DNA from 4 places in the Exiguobacterium sp. s26 genome. Region 1 is predicted to be linked to each of the others. Evidence: predicted binding sites of a transcription regulator. Region 1 holds the regulator's gene; each other region holds the start of a gene.
What was found. Region 1 encodes Rex, which represses fermentation and respiration genes when NADH is low (regulators of the CRP and FNR family bind a similar motif). Its sites were predicted from a motif close to TTGTGAAATATTTCACAA; they were not measured.
Positions count from the first base shown of each region.

Region 2: a site for Rex is predicted at 2,319-2,336, ahead of KNP82_RS11745 (formate/nitrite transporter family protein). Genes of this name have one in related genera too.
Region 3: a site for Rex is predicted at 2,537-2,554, ahead of pflB (formate C-acetyltransferase). Genes of this name have one in related genera too.
Region 4: a site for Rex is predicted at 2,740-2,757, ahead of adhE (bifunctional acetaldehyde-CoA/alcohol dehydrogenase). Genes of this name have one in related genera too.

Region 1 is NZ_JACSLS010000019.1:9,806-14,094, reverse strand. Features, by position in the region: gene KNP82_RS15005 (ABC-F family ATP-binding cassette domain-containing protein) at 1-1,629, opposite strand, end outside; gene KNP82_RS15000 (redox-sensing transcriptional repressor Rex) at 1,779-2,435, shown strand; gene KNP82_RS14995 (twin-arginine translocase TatA/TatE family subunit) at 2,435-2,653, shown strand; gene tatC (twin-arginine translocase subunit TatC) at 2,656-3,444, shown strand; gene KNP82_RS14985 (FAD-dependent oxidoreductase) at 3,636-4,289, shown strand, end outside.
Region 2 is NZ_JACSLS010000007.1:102,214-106,502, forward strand. Features, by position in the region: gene KNP82_RS11740 (anaerobic ribonucleoside triphosphate reductase) at 1-1,227, opposite strand, end outside; gene KNP82_RS11745 (formate/nitrite transporter family protein) at 1,417-2,259, opposite strand; gene KNP82_RS11750 (50S ribosomal protein L25/general stress protein Ctc) at 2,468-3,136, opposite strand; gene mutL (DNA mismatch repair endonuclease MutL) at 3,300-4,289, opposite strand, start outside.
Region 3 is NZ_JACSLS010000008.1:73,395-77,683, reverse strand. Features, by position in the region: gene KNP82_RS12220 (hypothetical protein) at 1-640, opposite strand, end outside; gene KNP82_RS12215 (DEAD/DEAH box helicase) at 637-1,803, opposite strand; gene KNP82_RS12210 (hypothetical protein) at 1,858-2,280, opposite strand; gene pflB (formate C-acetyltransferase) at 2,641-4,289, shown strand, end outside.
Region 4 is NZ_JACSLS010000007.1:56,643-60,931, forward strand. Features, by position in the region: gene adhE (bifunctional acetaldehyde-CoA/alcohol dehydrogenase) at 8-2,599, opposite strand; gene KNP82_RS11540 (MarR family winged helix-turn-helix transcriptional regulator) at 2,986-3,432, shown strand; gene KNP82_RS11545 (YebC/PmpR family DNA-binding transcriptional regulator) at 3,512-4,225, shown strand.

The DNA.
Region 1 (4,289 bases):
TCGGGCCAGCTCTTCGAGTTCTTCTTTCTTCTCGACGTAATACGAGTAATCGCCGAGGTACTCGTCAATCCCGTTCGGCGTGATCTCTAAGACGCGCGTCGCGAGCCGGTCGATGAAGTAACGGTCGTGCGAGACGAATAGGATCGTGCCCGGATAGTCGACGAGGGCGTTCTCGAGAATCATCTTCGAGTCGAGGTCCAAGTGGTTCGTCGGCTCATCCAGGATGAGCAAGTTCGGTTGCTCGAGCTTCAGTTTCGCGAGCGTCAAACGGGCCCGCTCTCCACCCGACAGTTCATGGACGCGCTTCATGACGTCGTCGCCGCTGAACAGGAACTGTCCAAGCAGGCTCCGCACTTCTTGTTCGCGCATGAGCGGCCAATCGTTCCAAATCTCGTCGATGACGCGGTTGGCATCCGACAAGTTCTGTTGCTCCTGGTCGTAGTAGCCGATTTCGACGCCGGTACCGTAGCGGATGTCACCGGTAAGGGCCGGCTGTTGTTTCGTCAACACTTTCAAGAGCGTCGATTTGCCGACTCCGTTCGGGCCGACGAGGGCGACCGATTCGCCGCGCTGCAGTTGGAAGCGGAGCTGCTGGGCGATTGGTTCCTCATAGCCGATGGCGAGGTCGCTGCCGCTCAATACGTCGTTCCCACTTTGGCGTTTAATCGAGAACGAGAGGACGGCACTACGCTCATCACCGTCCGGCGCTTCCATTCGGTCGACTTTCTCGAGACGCTTGCGGACACTCTGGGCCCGCTTCGTCGTCGTTGCCCGGGCGATGTTGCGCTGGATGAAGTCCTGCATTTTGGCGATCTCTTCTTGCTGTGATTCGAACTGTTTCTTTTCTTGCTCGTAGATCGCGGCCTTCTGCTCGAGATACTTCGTATAGTTGCCGACGAAGCGACGACTCCGGTGACGCGACAGCTCATAGACGACCGAGACGACGCGGTCGAGGAAGTAGCGGTCGTGGGAGACGATGAGGACGGCGCCTTTATAGCCGCTCAAATACTTCTCGAGCCAGCCGAGCGTCTCAATGTCCAAGTGGTTCGTCGGCTCATCCAGGATGAGCAGGTCCGGACTTTGGAGCAGCATTTTCGCGAGGGCGAGGCGCGTCCGTTGTCCGCCGGAGAGCGTGTCGATGCGGCGTTCGAAATCGTCCGGATAGAAACGCATCCCGTGAAGAACGGAGCGAATCGTTGCCTCGTATTGATAGCCGCCGCGGTCTTTGAACGTATGCTGTTCTTCATCGTAAGACGACAGCAGGCGCTCATAGGCGGCCGGGTCGTTCAAAATGCGCTCTGAACCCATGTCTTGCTCCATGCGGCGCAGCGTCTTTTCTTGTTCGATTAAATCGGTGAAGACATTGAGCATCTCATTCCAAATTGTCTCGTTGGATTCGAGTCCTGAATCTTGGGCCAGGTAGCCGATGGTGACGTCTTTTGGCTTCATGATGTCGCCCGAGTCGTAGTTGTATTCCCCGGCGATGACTTTGAGCAATGTCGACTTGCCGGCACCGTTACGGCCGACAAGCGCGACGCGTTCGCCTTCTTGAATTTCGAGTTTGACGTTCTCTAAAATCGGCTCGACGCCGAATGATTTCGATAAGTTATTGACTTGCAGTAGGATCAAGTGAAAAAACCCCTTTCTCTCTATTTAGTATACTTTATTTCTTCCCCTTTTCAGGTATATTCATTGAGTGGTCATGTGAATTCGTTTACAATCAAGGTGTATGAAATTAGATTCGTTTGAAACGCGTCGTAAAAAGGAGGCTCTTTCCGTTGAGTCAAAACGAACCAAAGATTCCGCAAGCGACAGCCAAACGGTTGCCACTATACTATCGGTTTATCCAAAGCCTACATTCATCAGGAAAACAGCGTGTCTCTTCTGCTGAACTGAGCGAGGCGGTCAAGGTCGATTCGGCCACGATCCGTCGCGATTTCTCGTACTTCGGTGCGCTCGGTAAAAAGGGATATGGCTATAACGTACAGTATCTGTTAGACTTTTTCCGTAAGACACTGAATCAGGACGAGATTACGAACGTCGCCTTAGTCGGGGTTGGTCATCTTGGGACAGCTTTCGTCAACTATAACTTCCTTAAAAACAATAACACACATATCGTCGTCGGGTTCGACGCAGACGAGACAAAAGTCGGCACGACGATGTCCGGTGTCCCGATTCATCACGTGGATGAGATGGAACAGATCATGAAACAAAACAAGATTGACGTCGCCATCTTAACGGTGCCGTCTACCTATGCGCAGCCTGTCGCGGATGACTTGGTCCGCTTCGGCATCAAAGGCATCTTGAACTTCACGCCGGCCCGTCTTACGGTGCCGGACACGGTCCGCGTCCATCACATCGACTTGTCGATCGAACTCCAGTCGCTCATTTACTTTATGCAACACTATCCATCTGCTGAGGGGGTCCATCAATAATGGAATTACTATCATCGTTGCTCGTCGTCGGTATTCCAGGAGGCGCAAGTATCTTCATTATCGCCATCGTCGCGCTCATCATCTTCGGGCCGAAGAAATTGCCTGAATTCGGACGCGCCGCTGGTCAAACGCTCCGTGAGTTCAAAAATGCCACGAACGGCATGATGAACGAACATGACGAGAAAGATAAGAAAGAACTTGAGAAGAAAGAGCAGTAATCATGAATCATCAACCTGATCAAGAGCGGGCGCTGTCCGATCACTTGACAGAGCTGCGGAGACGACTGATGCTGTCGGCATTTGTCGTCTTTGCCTTCTTTTTGATCGCTTTGCCGAGTGTCAAATACGTGCTCGCCTATCTGCAGGCGGACCTCGTCGAACGAGGGCTCGAACTGAACGCCTTTGGGGTCGCGGACCCGCTCATGATTTACTTGAACTTGGCGCTCGTCATCGGGCTCGTCGCATCCGGTCCGTTTCTACTGTATCAACTGTGGGCGTTCGTCGCACCTGGTCTGCATCCGAACGAGCGGAAAGCGACGCTCGCCTATATCCCGATCATCTTCATCTTGTTCCTGATCGGTCTCGCGTTCGCCTATTATTGGTTGTTCCCGCTCGTCCTCGATATCTCGACGGACCTCGGGCAAGACCTCGGGCTAACGCAAATCATCGGGGCGTCGAACTACTTCACGTTCTTGCTGCAACTGACCATCCCATTCGGACTGTTGTTCCAGTTGCCGGTCGTGACGATGTTCTTGACGCGCATCGGTGTCGTGACGCCGTACTTCTTATCAAAAATTCGGAAGTATGCGTACTTCGCCTTGTTCGTCATCGCCGCGTTCATCACGCCGCCGGATTTGACGTCGCATCTCATGGTGTCATTGCCGCTCTTCTTCTTGTATGAAATCAGCTTATCGATTTCACGCATCACGTACCGGGGCGTGCTCCGTCGTGAGAAAGAGGCGATGGTGAAAGAGCAGATGGATTTGATGAAACAAATGAATGAGAAGTGAGCATCGTTCCTTAACGGGACGGTGCTTTTTTGTTGTCACAGTGGGTGTTCAAACTTTCGACATATTTACGTGAAAAAGTGAGCAAAGGGATTGTCAAACCTTCTTGTGAAATAGTACACTAAGTTCAGAAAGTAAATGTGATATTTATCACAAATACTAACTTGCCTAACACTCAAAGGAGAGACAACCATATGAAAATCGCAGTCATCGGATGTACACACGCAGGAACAGCAGCCGTCAAAGGATTACTCGCCAAGCACGACAATCTCGACATCACGGTATATGAGCGCAACGACAACGTCAGCTTCCTCTCGTGTGGGATCGCCCTCCACGTTGGCGGTGTCGTCAAACGTGCTGAAGAGCTCTTCTACGCGTCACCGACCGAGCTCGAAGAACTCGGTGCGACGATGCGCATGAAGCACGACGTGTTGAACATCGACACGGAAGCGAAGACGGTCCATGCGAAAAACCTAGACACGGGAGAAGACGTCTATGACACGTTCGACCGTTTGATCGTCACGACTGGTTCATGGCCGATCGTCCCGACGCTTCCTGGCATCGAGATGACTGGGATTGAGCTCTGCAAAAACTATGGCCACGCCCAACGCATCATCGAGCGGGCAAAAGACGCGACGAACATCGCCGTCATCGGTGCCGGCTATATCGGCGTCGAGCTCGTCGAAGCGTTCGAAGTGTACGGCAAACACGTCACGTTCATCGATAGCGCCGACCGTATCTTGAACAAGTACCTCGACAAGTCGTTCACAGACCAACTCGAGGCAGACATGACGTCACGCGGCATCGACCTCGAGCTCGGCCAGACGGTCGAAGCATTCCGTGGAACT
Region 2 (4,289 bases), on a different contig from region 1:
CACGCGTAGCGCTTCGGCGAGACCGATGAAACCGACGGACAACGTCCCTTGCTTCAGTACATCCCGTAGCTCTTCTTCCGGTTGGAGTCTCTCGCTGCCCCTCCAGACGTGTTGAGCGTAAAGGAAGCGGAATTCGTCGGCATGACGCTTCGCTTGGTAGTCGTACCGTTCGAGCAATTGATCGATGGCGACGTCGACGTAGGCGTCGAGCGTCTCATAAAATGTATGGATGTCCGAAGCGACGAGCGCCATCTTAACCAAGTTCAAGGTCGAGAACGATAAATTGCCTCGTCCGATTGACGTCTCGGCGCCATGACGATTCCCCATCACTCGTGTCCGACACCCCATATAAGCGACTTCTGAGTCATGGCTCCCATCATAATATTGCAAGTTGAACGGGGCATCGACGAAGGAAAAGTTCGGGAATAGACGCTTGCCCGTCACGCGACAGGCGAGTCGGAACAAGTCAACGTTAGGGTCGGTTTCATGAAAATTGACACCCTCTTTTACTTTAAAGATTTGAATCGGGAAAATCGGCGTCTCCCCGTTGCCGAGCCCTCGCTCGGTCGCACGCAACAACTCGCGGATGAAAATCCGGCCCCAACGGCTCGTGTCAGTCCCATAGTTGATGGAGACGAATGGCACTTGGCCGCCTCCTCGCGAATGCATCGAATTGGCGTTATGGATGAACGCCTCACACGCTTGATACGTCGCTGTGATTGTCTCGGTCTCAGCGACTTCGAGAAGTTGCTCGGTCGACCATTCGACCGGAAGTTTCTTGAGCCGCTCGAGTTGACGTTCATACGTCTTTTCGACGTATGGCGCTAAATCGACATCAAACATCGGGAACGCTTGACCCCCGTGTTGCATATTCTGGTTCGCTTGAAGAATGATCGAAGCGAGTGCCATCGCCGAACGGATGTCCTGGGGCGGTCGAATCGTCCCGTGTCCGGTATGAAATCCGTTCGTCAGCAACTCGCCGAGCGGGATTTGACAACACGTCGTCGATCCCGTCACGTAATAGTCGGCGTCATGGATGTACAAAAAGTTGTCTGCGACGGCCTGACGTGTCCGCTCTGACAATAAGTACGTTGTCGACAGCTGTTTCGATACTTCCGAGGATAATCGTGCCAGTTTGCCAAGTGGTGATTTCCCGTCGACGTTGGCGTTCTCTTGTACGAGATCTTGATCTGGGAGAACACAGACATCTTCATAAAGCTGGAGCATGTTCACTCCGCATCACCTCACTATATATTGATATGAATCGAGTTCATAACTCTTTTCAATTCCATATATAGATTATGTCATGTTTGAGCATAGAGATGTGGAGTCTAAATTGTGAGCGTTGGTTGTGATATAAACGCAAAAACAGCCGAGCCCGCATATGGACTCGACCGTTCTTTCAAGTGATCCAACTTATAATTCTTTTGCCGGTTTCACGATTTTTAACTCAACTTCTTCTTTTTCCTCTGACTCTTGGGCTTCGCGCAAGCCTTTCGCGTTCAACCACGTATAAATCGCACCCATGAACAAGGCGCCGCCGATGATGTTACCGAACGTGGCCGGAATCAAGTTGTGGATGGCGCCGGCAAAGCTAATCGCCTCAGGGTGTGGGACGACGAGCGTGAGCGCAAACAAGACGAAGTTGGCGATGACGTGATCAAATCCTGACGCGAAGAAGACGGCGACGAGGAAAATCATCGAGAAGATTTGAGCGAACTCATTTTTCATCTGTTTTGGTAAGAAAATCGCGAGACAGACCATCCAGTTACAGAAGATGGCACGGAAGAAAATCTCGACCGTCGTATGATGCATCTTGCTCTCGACGACCGCGAACAGCCAGTTGTCCATCCCGAGTTCTTGGATGACGCCGGTCGGGGCGAGCAACAAGGCGAACAAGACGCCACCGAGCGCGTTCCCGACGAAACAAAGTAACCAGACGAGCATCGTGTCGCTGAGCGTCGTATAGCCGCGTAACGTCGAGGTCGTGAAATACATTGTGTTCCCCGTGAACAGTTCGGCTCCGCCGTAGATGATCATGACAAGGGCGATCCCGAATGAGAACCCACCGATGAGTGTCGTGAACGGCGAATCGATCAAGTACATCCCGTTGACGACTTTAAGTGTGAAGATTGAAGCGAATCCGATAAAGATCCCCGCGAGCATTGCCCGTAAAAAGTATTCCATTGGCCGATAATGAATCATTTGCGAAGATGCCTGAGCTTTTTTCCGTAATGATTCGAGTGCATGGATTTCCATTGATGCCATGTCACAAACCCTTCTTTCTGTTTGAATGAACCCATATAATAAGAACGAACATGTGAAATCATTAACAATATAAGCCCGAATCCAATAAATTGCAATCGACCTTGGACCGTGTTGACACATTTTTCACATCGTAATCGTTTACATTTGTCGGATTTGTGACGAAAAAAACGACCCTTCGCAAAGGGTCGTTCGATACAGCTTATTCTTTGTCTGCAGACTTCTCTTCAGACTCTTCAGATGATGCCTCAGCTGACTCTTCTTCAGTTGCTTCGGCTTCACTTTCTGTCGTTGTGTCTGTGTCTGCCTCGAGCTCTTCAAGAGAGACCGGCTCGTTAACAGATGCGATTTGAAGCTCGCCATCCGAGACGATGTCATAGTCTTTGTTCTCTGGAATGTCAGCTACCGTGACCGAATCACCGATACCGAGTTCAGAAACATCTAGTTCAATGCGTTCCGGAATGTTAGCCGGTGTCGCCGATACCGTTACTTTATAGAGCGTTTGCGCCAAGAAGCCGCCTTCTTTGACACCTTTCGCGTCGCCGACGAGTGTGACGTCTGCTTCGACTTCCGTCGCTTCGTCCATCTTCACGGCCATGAACTCGACGTGCTTGTATTCGTTCGTGAACGGATCAACTTCTGTCCCGTGAACGAGCGTGTTTACTTTCTTGCCGTCGATGTTCAACTCGATTAACGCATTGTCACCGTGTTCGCGGAGAATCTTGCGAAGTGCCATCTCCTCGAATGCAACTGGTGTGCTCTCGACTTTATAGCCGTAGACGACACCTAGTACTTTACCTTCTTTACGCAAGTTTGCGCGGACCGAACGTGGTCGTAATTCTCGTTTCGTTACTTTAAGCGTGTCTGCCATAATCTTTTCCCCCTACTGGTTTATCGATCATGTCTACATCTTGAGGGTGAGGCAGTGAAAAAGCCACCTCTCAACCTCGATGCGTTGAGTGACATGTGTATATTGTTCCCATAGGCACCAGGACATAAACGTTACAGCCGGTTAAAAAAAGATTACAAGCGTGTCACATAACCCGTTTGAACAACTTCTCAAGTTCGTACGTGCTCCATTTCACCAAGATCGGTCGCCCGTGCGGACACGTATACGGGGACGTCGTCTGATTGAGGTCATGCAGCAATTGCCGCATCATCTCATGGTTCAATGGATGGTTCGCTTTAATCGAGCGCTTGCACGCCATCAAGATTGACGCGTCTTCCCGATATTTGGCGAGATTGACAGAGCGGTCCCGAATCGCCATCTCAATCAAATCGCGGACCGTCCCTTCCAAATCATGTTGCGGGTACCACGTCGGAATCTCCCGGACGAGGAACGTGTTGCCACCGAACGGCTCCAATTCGAGCCCCGCTTCTTTCAAGAGCGGAGCGACTTCTTCAATCGCGAGCGTCTCTTCTTGCGTGAATTCGAGCGTGAGCGGGAGCAGCAACAATTGATATTCCTTGTCCGGATTCCCGAGTTGCTCATAAAACAATTCGTATTTGATCCGTTCCTGAGCCGCATGTTGGTCGATGACATACATACCGTCCTCGGCGCCGCAGACGATATAGCTCGCATGCAATTGGCCGATGACGTCGAGCGGCGGCAACCGCTCTCCTTTCGTCTCAATTGCGTCTGATTCGACAATCGGGTCGGTCGGTGCAGGCGCTTCATTGACGAGCGGGGTCGGTGACCATCGACTCGGTGACGTGACAGGCTCACGTGGAATCGGATAGTTCCACGTCGGCGGTTCATCCGTGACAGGTGTCCGTTCGACCGTGAAATCAAGTCGCTCTTGTTCGGTCCGATTGACCGGTTGCTCTTTCGGTTTGACCGACGGGATTAAACGCTGTTCCCGGAGCGTCAGTTGGATCGTCTCGCGAATCAACTGGCACAGCTCTTTCTCTTTCGAGAGTCGGACCTCCCGTTTTGTCGGATGGACGTTGACGTCAATCAACATCGGGTCCATGTTCACTTCGAGGACGGCGATCGGATAACGACCAATCGGGAGTAACGTATG
Region 3 (4,289 bases), on a different contig from region 1:
ATTTTGATGGTTTCGGGATGATAATCCCTTCTTCTAAATCAAGCAACATGTCGATCAGTTCCGCACAGAACTCCGGGAACTGGTCGAGGAACGCACCTGGACCGACCTCGTCGGTGAAATCGATATACAGGTCCGATACGTTACCGGCCATCTTCGCCGGGAGGGCGAGGAACGCCGATCCGAACCGCCAGTTGCCGCGGATATCGAGCAGTTTGCCGAGCATCACATCGCCCGGTTCACGAGCCTCCGGAAGCGTCACTTTGTAGATTTCTTTCGTCTCCCAATCGCGTAAACCGTCCTCGGTCACTTCGAAGACCGAGCAGCGCGGGACCGCCAAGCCCCGAAGCGCGTGATAGAGGGCGGGGGACATGTCGGCTTTTTGATCTGCCAAGTAGCGGCCGTGCGGTGTCATCCCTTCCTCGTCCGTCTCGAAGAAGACGGCCCAGTCGATGAACAGGTCGCGGAATAGCTCGGCGTCTTTCAACTGCCATGTGCCTTCCGAGGCGATCTCTTGAATATAGTTCGTCCAATGTGTGCTGCGCGCGAGCGCGGCTTGCTCATACAACTTTTTCAGCTCGGCCAGCAATTCGGACTCTTCTACAAGCAAAGGGAATGGAATTACTTTCCGGTCTTTTTTCATCGGCGCGGTCCTCGTTTGTTCGCAGGACGCTTCACGACCGGCGGTTTATCTTCGATCCGTTTCTCGATGACATCGCCACGATAAATCTCGAGTTCTTTCAATTCCACGCCTAGCTGGCGAGCGAACGATTTCAAGTGCGTCAAGTCTTCATCCGTCACGAGCGAGAGCACGGTCCCGGCCGCATTCCCGCGTGCCGTCCGGCCCGAGCGGTGAATGAAGTCATCAATCGATTCTGGCAAATCGAAGTGGACGACGTGCGTCACTTCTTCGATGTCGAGACCACGGGCCGCGAGACCCGTCGTGATGAGAAGTGGATAGTCGCCTTTCCGGAATTCACGGAGCGTCTCCACGCGTTCGCGTTTCCCTTTTAGGCTGTCGAGCATCCGGTAATTCACTTTCATTTTATCGAGTTCGCCTCTGAGTGGTGGCAAGAATGAGCGGTTGTTGATGAAAGCGAGCGCTTTGACGCCGTTGACATGTGACAAACGACGAAGCAATTCCGGCTTATAGCGGCGTGTCGTCAACATATAGCCGTACGTCACTTGACTGCTCACAGCTCGTTCGATTTTCACGTGTGCCGGCTCCTTCAAGAACGGGGCAGCCCATGCTTGAAGCGTGTCTGTGAGCGTTGCCGATACGAGGGCGATTTGATGTTCGTGCGCCGTGTGCTTGATGATGCGTTCGGCAGCTTCTGTTAATCCGCTATCGATGATTTGGTCAGCTTCATCGAGGACGATTGTGTGCGTCTCATGAAGCTTCAATTTTTTCTTGTCGATCAGTTCGACGAGTCGGCCCGGTGTCCCGACAATCAAATGGGGCTTTTTCTTCAAGCGGTCGATTTGACGTTTCAATTCGACACCGCCAATAAATGAAGCGATGCGGACATCACCTTTCTCGGTGAAGCGTTGCGCGACCGTTTGAATCTGCATGACGAGCTCACGCGTCGGCGCGACGATGACGACTTGAATCCGGTCGTTCGAGGTGTCGATTTTTTCAATGGCGGGTAACAAATAAGCAAGCGTCTTCCCGGTACCTGTCGGCGCTTCGATCGTGACGTCTTTTCCGTCAAGAAGAAGCGGGAAGGCTTCGGCTTGGACCGGCATTGGTTCAGTAAAGCCAAGGCGATCCCAGGCTTCGTTAATAAATGGTTTTGTAAAGTTCATATCAATTCTCCTTATCGTGGGGCAAAAACAAAGGAAGCATAAGCGCTCCCTGTCTTAGATATAGCGAACATGTTCAGTATCTTGGTCGAATGAAGAACGGAGTGTCTGTGTGAACGTCTGTCCGTCCTCGATGAGTTTGATGTGCACATCGATTTGGTCAGCCGACGCCTCGACGCCTTCGACGGTGAAGCCTTGATACACACGATACTGCAATTCTTTCGTCAACCGTTCGTATGAAGCGAGCTCTGGATACGTCGCTGCCACGTCAATCGGGCGCGAGATGAGAGCAACGAGCAAGTTATCGCGGTAGTCGATGAAATCCTCGTTTTCGATGTCGTCGTCAAACCGAATCCAAAAACCTGCGTCTTCAAATTCTGTGATAAATCCATCACGTTGTTCACCGTTCGCTTCTACTTTAAGGGAGATGCGGTCACCGGCTTTCAAGTCGTGATCAGCTGTCAATAATTCGTACGTCATGGGAAGAACCCCTTCCTCTTCTACAATGTTCTGCCTTCATTGTGTCCGATGTAAGGCAAAAATTCAAGTTCTATCCCTGAGTCGTGATATACATCACACTAAAAACTGTACAAATCGTCACATCCGAATTCAGATGATACAGAATCGACTTGAATTGCGTCGTGACGTGATTTATCTGTTTCATAGTTAATGAGAAATACGTTATAACAGAATTTAAAGCGCTTACAAAAACGGCTTCACGCCAACGTTCATGAGATTGTTACAACTTTCACAAGAATGTAAAACATAATGTTCACGTTTTCACGTACACTCAACTTATAGAAAGCACGCAGTTATCTCAACTATGAGGAGTGACCCACAATGGCAACCGAAATTAAATCAGCCTGGTCAGGATTTGTACCTGGGCAGTGGACGAACGAAGTGAACGTCGGTGAGTTTATCCGTTTGAACCGACATGAGTACACAGGAGACGACCGTTTCCTCGTCGGACCGACCGAAGCGACGAATCGTCTTTGGGCACAAGTGATGGAATTGACGAAAGAAGAGCGGGAACGCGGTGGTGTTTGGGCCGTCGATCAAAACAACCCATCGACAATCGTCTCGCACGGACCGGGATACTTAAACAAAGAGCTCGAGAAAGTGGTCGGCGTTCAAACGGACGAGCCGTTCAAACGTTCGATTCATCCGAACGGTGGCATCCGAATGGTCGACGCTGCACTTGAATCGTATGGCTTCGAGCCGAACCCTGAAATCACAAAGATTTATTCGGAAATCCGCAAAACGCATAACCAAGGTGTCTTCGATGCGTATACACCTGAGATGCGAGCAGCACGGAAGTCAGGGATTATCACAGGACTTCCTGACGCTTACGGCCGTGGACGGATTATCGGCGACTACCGTCGCGTTGCCTTGTACGGGTTAGACTTCTTGATTGCCGCACGTAAAAAAGATTTGGCGAACCGTGGCGGTTTCTTATCAGAGGCAGATATTCGGACACGGGAAGAAATGTCTGAGCAGCTCCGGGCCCTCCAAGAGTTGAAACAACTCGGTGCGGCGTACGGGTTTGACCTCGGCCGTCCGGCGGAAAATACACAAGAGGCGTACCAATGGGTATACCTTGCATATCTCGCAGCCGTCAAAGAACAGAACGGCGCCGCCATGTCACTTGGACGTGTCTCGACATTCCTCGATGTATACGCAGAACGTGACATCGAAGCAGGTCGTTTGACCGAGTCGGACGTTCAAGAAATCGTCGACCACTTCATCATGAAGCTTCGAATCGTCAAGTTCTTGCGCACGCCTGACTACAACGAATTGTTCTCGGGTGACCCAACATGGGTGACCGAGTCAATCGGTGGGATGAGTGAGGATGGACGTTCGAACGTGACGAAGAGCTCGTTCCGCTTCTTGCATTCACTCTCGAACCTCGGGCCAGCACCAGAACCGAACTTGACGGTGCTTTGGTCGACGAAATTGCCAGAAGGCTTCAAACAATATTGTGCGAAGATGTCGATTGAGACGTCCGCCATCCAATATGAGAACGACGACCTCATGCTTCCAGAGTTCGGTGACGATTACGGCATCGCCTGCTGTGTGTCACCGATGAAAATCGGGAAACAGATGCAGTTCTTCGGAGCCCGCGCCAACATGGCGAAAGCACTCCTTTATAGCATGAACGGAGGCCGTGATGAGAAGAGCGGCGACCAAATCGCACCGGTTTGGGAGATGAACACCGAGGACGTGCTCACGTACGACAAAGTGTATGCCGACTTCGACCGGACGCTCGATTGGCTCGCCGAGCTCTATGTCAACACGCTCAACGTCATCCACTTCATGCATGATAAATATGCATACGAACGAATCGAGATGGCGCTCCACGACCCTGAGATTTTACGGACGATGGCATGTGGCATCGCCGGCCTCTCGGTCACGGCGGATAGTCTTTCAGCCATCAAATATGCGACCGTGAAACCGGTCCGCAACGAGCAAGGCATTGCCGTCGACTTCGA
Region 4 (4,289 bases), on a different contig from region 1:
GCAAGACTTATACGCCTTCGTAAGCAGCGTACATGATCTCTTTCAATTCTTCAACGAGCGGCATTTTCGGGTTAGCCGTCGTACATTGGTCTTCGAACGCGTCGACTGCCATCTTGTCGACTTTCGCGTCGAGGTCCGCTTTCTTGATGCCTTGGGCTTTGAACGAGAGTTTGATGTTCAAGCGCTGACCGAGCTCGATGATCGCTTGGATGAGCGACTCGACGCCTTCTTCCGTCGTGCTGGCTGGAAGTCCGAGGTAGCGCGCGATTTCAGCGTAACGCTCGTCGGCGATGAATGACTCATATTTCGGGAACGCCGCGAGTTTCGATGGGCGTGTCGCGTTATAGCGAATGACGTGCGGCATAAGGATCGCGTTCGTCCGTCCGTGTGGGACATGGAACTCGCCACCGATTTTGTGTGCGATCGAGTGGTTGATACCGAGGAACGCGTTCGCGAAAGCCATACCAGCCATTGTTGATGCGTTGTGGACTTTCTGACGTGCTTCGGCGTCACTGCCGTTCTCATACGCTTTCGGGAGGTAATCGAAAATCATCTTCATCGAACGAAGCGCGAGTCCATCCGTATAGTCGTTTGCCATGACCGAAACGTACGCTTCGATGGCGTGTGTCAACACGTCCATTCCTGTATCCGCCGTGATTGAAGCTGGGACCGTCATGACGAACTCAGGGTCGACGATGGCGACGTCCGGTGTAATCGCATAGTCAGCGATCGGGTATTTGACGTTGCGTTTCTTATCCGTGATGACCGTGAACGGTGTCACTTCAGAACCCGTACCTGATGTTGTCGGGATGGCGACGAACATCGACTTGTTACCGAGCGTCGGGAATTTGTACGTCCGCTTGCGGATATCCATGAATTTTTGGCGAAGGTTCGAGAACTTCTCTTCTGGGCGTTCGTAGAAGAGCCACATGCCTTTCGCAGCATCCATTGGTGATCCACCGCCGAGGGCGATAATCATATCTGGTTGGAAGTGACGCATCGCTTCGGCACCGCGCATGACCGTCTCAACTGACGGGTCTGGCTCGACTTGGTCGAAGATGCGGTACTCGACGCCAGCCGGCAAGTTTTTGACGACTTTATCAGCAAATCCGAGTTTGACCATCATTTCATCCGTGACGATCATCGCCCGTTTTTTCGATGTGAGCGATTGAAGGTATTGGACCGAGTTTTTCTCAAAGTAAATCTTTTCAGGGACTTTAAACCATTGCATATTCACGCGACGTCTCGCCACCTTTTTCACGTTGAGTAGATGTTTCGCCGTCACGTTCTCAGAGACGGAGTTTTTACCGTACGACCCACAACCGAGTGTGAGTGATGGTGTCATTTCGTTATAGAGATCACCGATCCCGCCGTGTGCCGTTGGCGAGTTGACGATGATGCGGCAAGCTTTCATCCGGAGTCCGAATGCGAGGATGGCGGCGTCGTCAGTCGAGTGGATGGCTGCCGTATGTCCGAGACCACCGATTTCAAGCATCTTCTCAGCGATGGCGAATCCTTCTTCACGCGATTGGACTTTGTAGGCTCCGAGTACTGGGCTGAGTTTCTCATGTGAGAGCAACTCTGTCGCACCGACCGTCTCGAGTTCGGCGATCAAGATTTTCGTATCGGCCGGGACTGTGAGTCCAGCTCGTTCGGCGATCCAGGCTGCAGGCTTCCCGACGATTTCCGGGTTGACCGCACAAGAGTCTGTTTTAATGACGAGTGTCTCGAGTTTTGCTTTCTCTTCTGGTGAGCAGAAGTAGCAACCGAGCGCCGTCATTTCGGCTTTCACTTCTTCGTACACTTCTTGGTCGACGATAATCGCTTGTTCAGATGCACAGATCATCCCGTTATCGAACGTTTTCGACAAGATGACGTCCGAGATGGCACGTTTTACTTTTGCTGTTTTGTCGATGTAGGCCGGAACGTTACCAGGACCGACGCCAAGGGCTGGTTTACCAGTCGAGTAGGCTGATTTGACCATCGCCGCTCCACCAGTTGCGAGGACCATGGCGACTCCTGGGTGGTTCATGAGCGCTTTCGTCGCGTCGAGTGACGGTTTTTCAACCCATTGAATCAAGTGTTCCGGAGCTCCCGCTTCGATGGCTGCGTCACGAAGGATGCGTGCCGCTTCACTTGAACACTGTTGTGCCGACGGGTGGAAACCGAAGATGATCGGGTTACGTGTTTTGATGGCGATGATTGCTTTGAACATCGTCGTTGATGTCGGGTTCGTGACCGGTGTGACCCCGGCGACGACTCCGACTGGTTCTGCGATGTACGTGATGCCGTTTTGCTCATCGTCCTCGATGACGCCGACCGTCTTCTCGCCACGGAGTGAGTTATAAATATATTCTGTCGCAAAGATGTTTTTGATCATTTTATCTTCAAACACACCGCGACCTGTTTCTTCATATGCATGTTTCGCGAGGGCGACGTGTTGTTCGAGACCGGCTAACGCCATCGCTTGAACAATCGCATCGATTTTCTCTTGGTCGAACGTCATCAATGTCTCGAGCGCCGTGTGGGCTCTAGTGACGAGCGTGTCGACCATCTGTTCTGCTGATGTTTCTACTACTGCTTTCTCTTTAACTGCCATGTTGGTTTCCTCCTCATGAATGAGAGCTTATACTGTTGACTTGATGGAGAGCACGGGGCAATCAGTTGGTTTGAGAAGAGTTTGTGCTTTCCTTCACATTCATAGAATACAACGTTTCTCGCATTTTGTGCGTGACAACAATGTGAACTCTTTCACAATATTTTTTAGGAGAATGAGGATAGGTCTTGCTTTTTCATATGACGCTCAGTAAAATCGAATGCGTTTTCATGAAAATAAAGCATATGCGATATGTAAACGCTTTCATCTATTGTGTCCATGATGAGGCGAATGCGCTGTGCAAAATGTCACGGGATGAGGATTGGTCGTCCACCCTGCGCTCGGTCGTGTATAATGAAGAAAGAACCTAATTAGGAAGTGACATGATTATGCCGAGACAAGACGCAGCCGATCAGTTCGTAAAACTGATCCCATTAATTCGCCGGAAGTTATTACGTCGTTCCGACCTTCCGCAAATCCCAAACTTAAACTTTTCCCACTTTCATCTCCTCATGTTGATTGAAGATGAAGGCGCGGTCACGAACGGACACATCAGTGAGACGTTATCGATTGCCCCGCCGAACGTGACGCCGCTCATCACGAAGCTCGTCGATGAGGGCTACATCACCCGCGTCCCGGACGAACGCGATCGTCGTGTCATCTGGAATCAACTGACCGAAAAGGGCGAACTCGTCCTCCGCGAGCGTCGCGATTCGTTCCGTCGCCTGTTCGAGGACCGTCTCGCGTTTCTGAACGAGGAAGAGACGGACCGCCTAATCGACAGTTTGAAGACGTTGACGGAGATCGTCGAGAAGATGGATAAAAGCGAGGGATGATTTTTGCTCGTCAACATCCACGTCTTCTTATATAATCGAGGATGAATCAATCGAACAATGGAAAGAGAGATGACATGTAATGGGTCGTAAATGGAACAACATTAAAGAGAAAAAGGCGTCAAAAGACGCCAATACGAGTCGCATCTATGCGAAGTTCGGCCGTGAAATCTACGTAGTCGCCCGTCAAGGGGAACCAGATCCAGAATCAAACCAAGCACTCAAGTTCGTCGTCGAACGAGCGAAGACGTACAACGTCCCGCGCGCAATCATCGACCGCGCCATCGACAAAGCGAAGGGCGGCGACGAAGAGAACTTCGATGAGCTCCGCTATGAAGGATTCGGACCGAACGGCTCGATGCTCATCGTCGACACGCTCACGAACAACGTCAACCGGACGGCGTCTGAAGTCCGCGCCGCTTTCGGTAAAAACGGCGGCAACATGGGTGTCAGCGGGTCAGTCGCTTACATGTTCGACGCGACGGCTGTCATCGGTGTCAACGGCATGTCTGCTGACGACGTACTCGAACTCATGATGGAGCACGACCTCGGCGTCCGTGATGTCATCGAAGAAGATGAGACGGTGATCGTCTATGCGGAACCAGAAGCGTTCCATGCCGTCCAGACTGCCTTCAAAGCAGCAGGCATCGAGACGTTTGAGGTCGCCGAGTTGACGATGCTGCCACAAAACGAGATTGCCCTCGACAACGAGTCGAAAGAACAGTTCGAAAAACTACTCGACGTCCTCGAAGACCTCGAAGACGTGCGCCAGGTATACCATAACGTTGAAGGATGACGAACGAGCGATAACTTTTCGGAGTTATCGCTTTTTTTGAACAATCGATTTGACAACCCGAAAC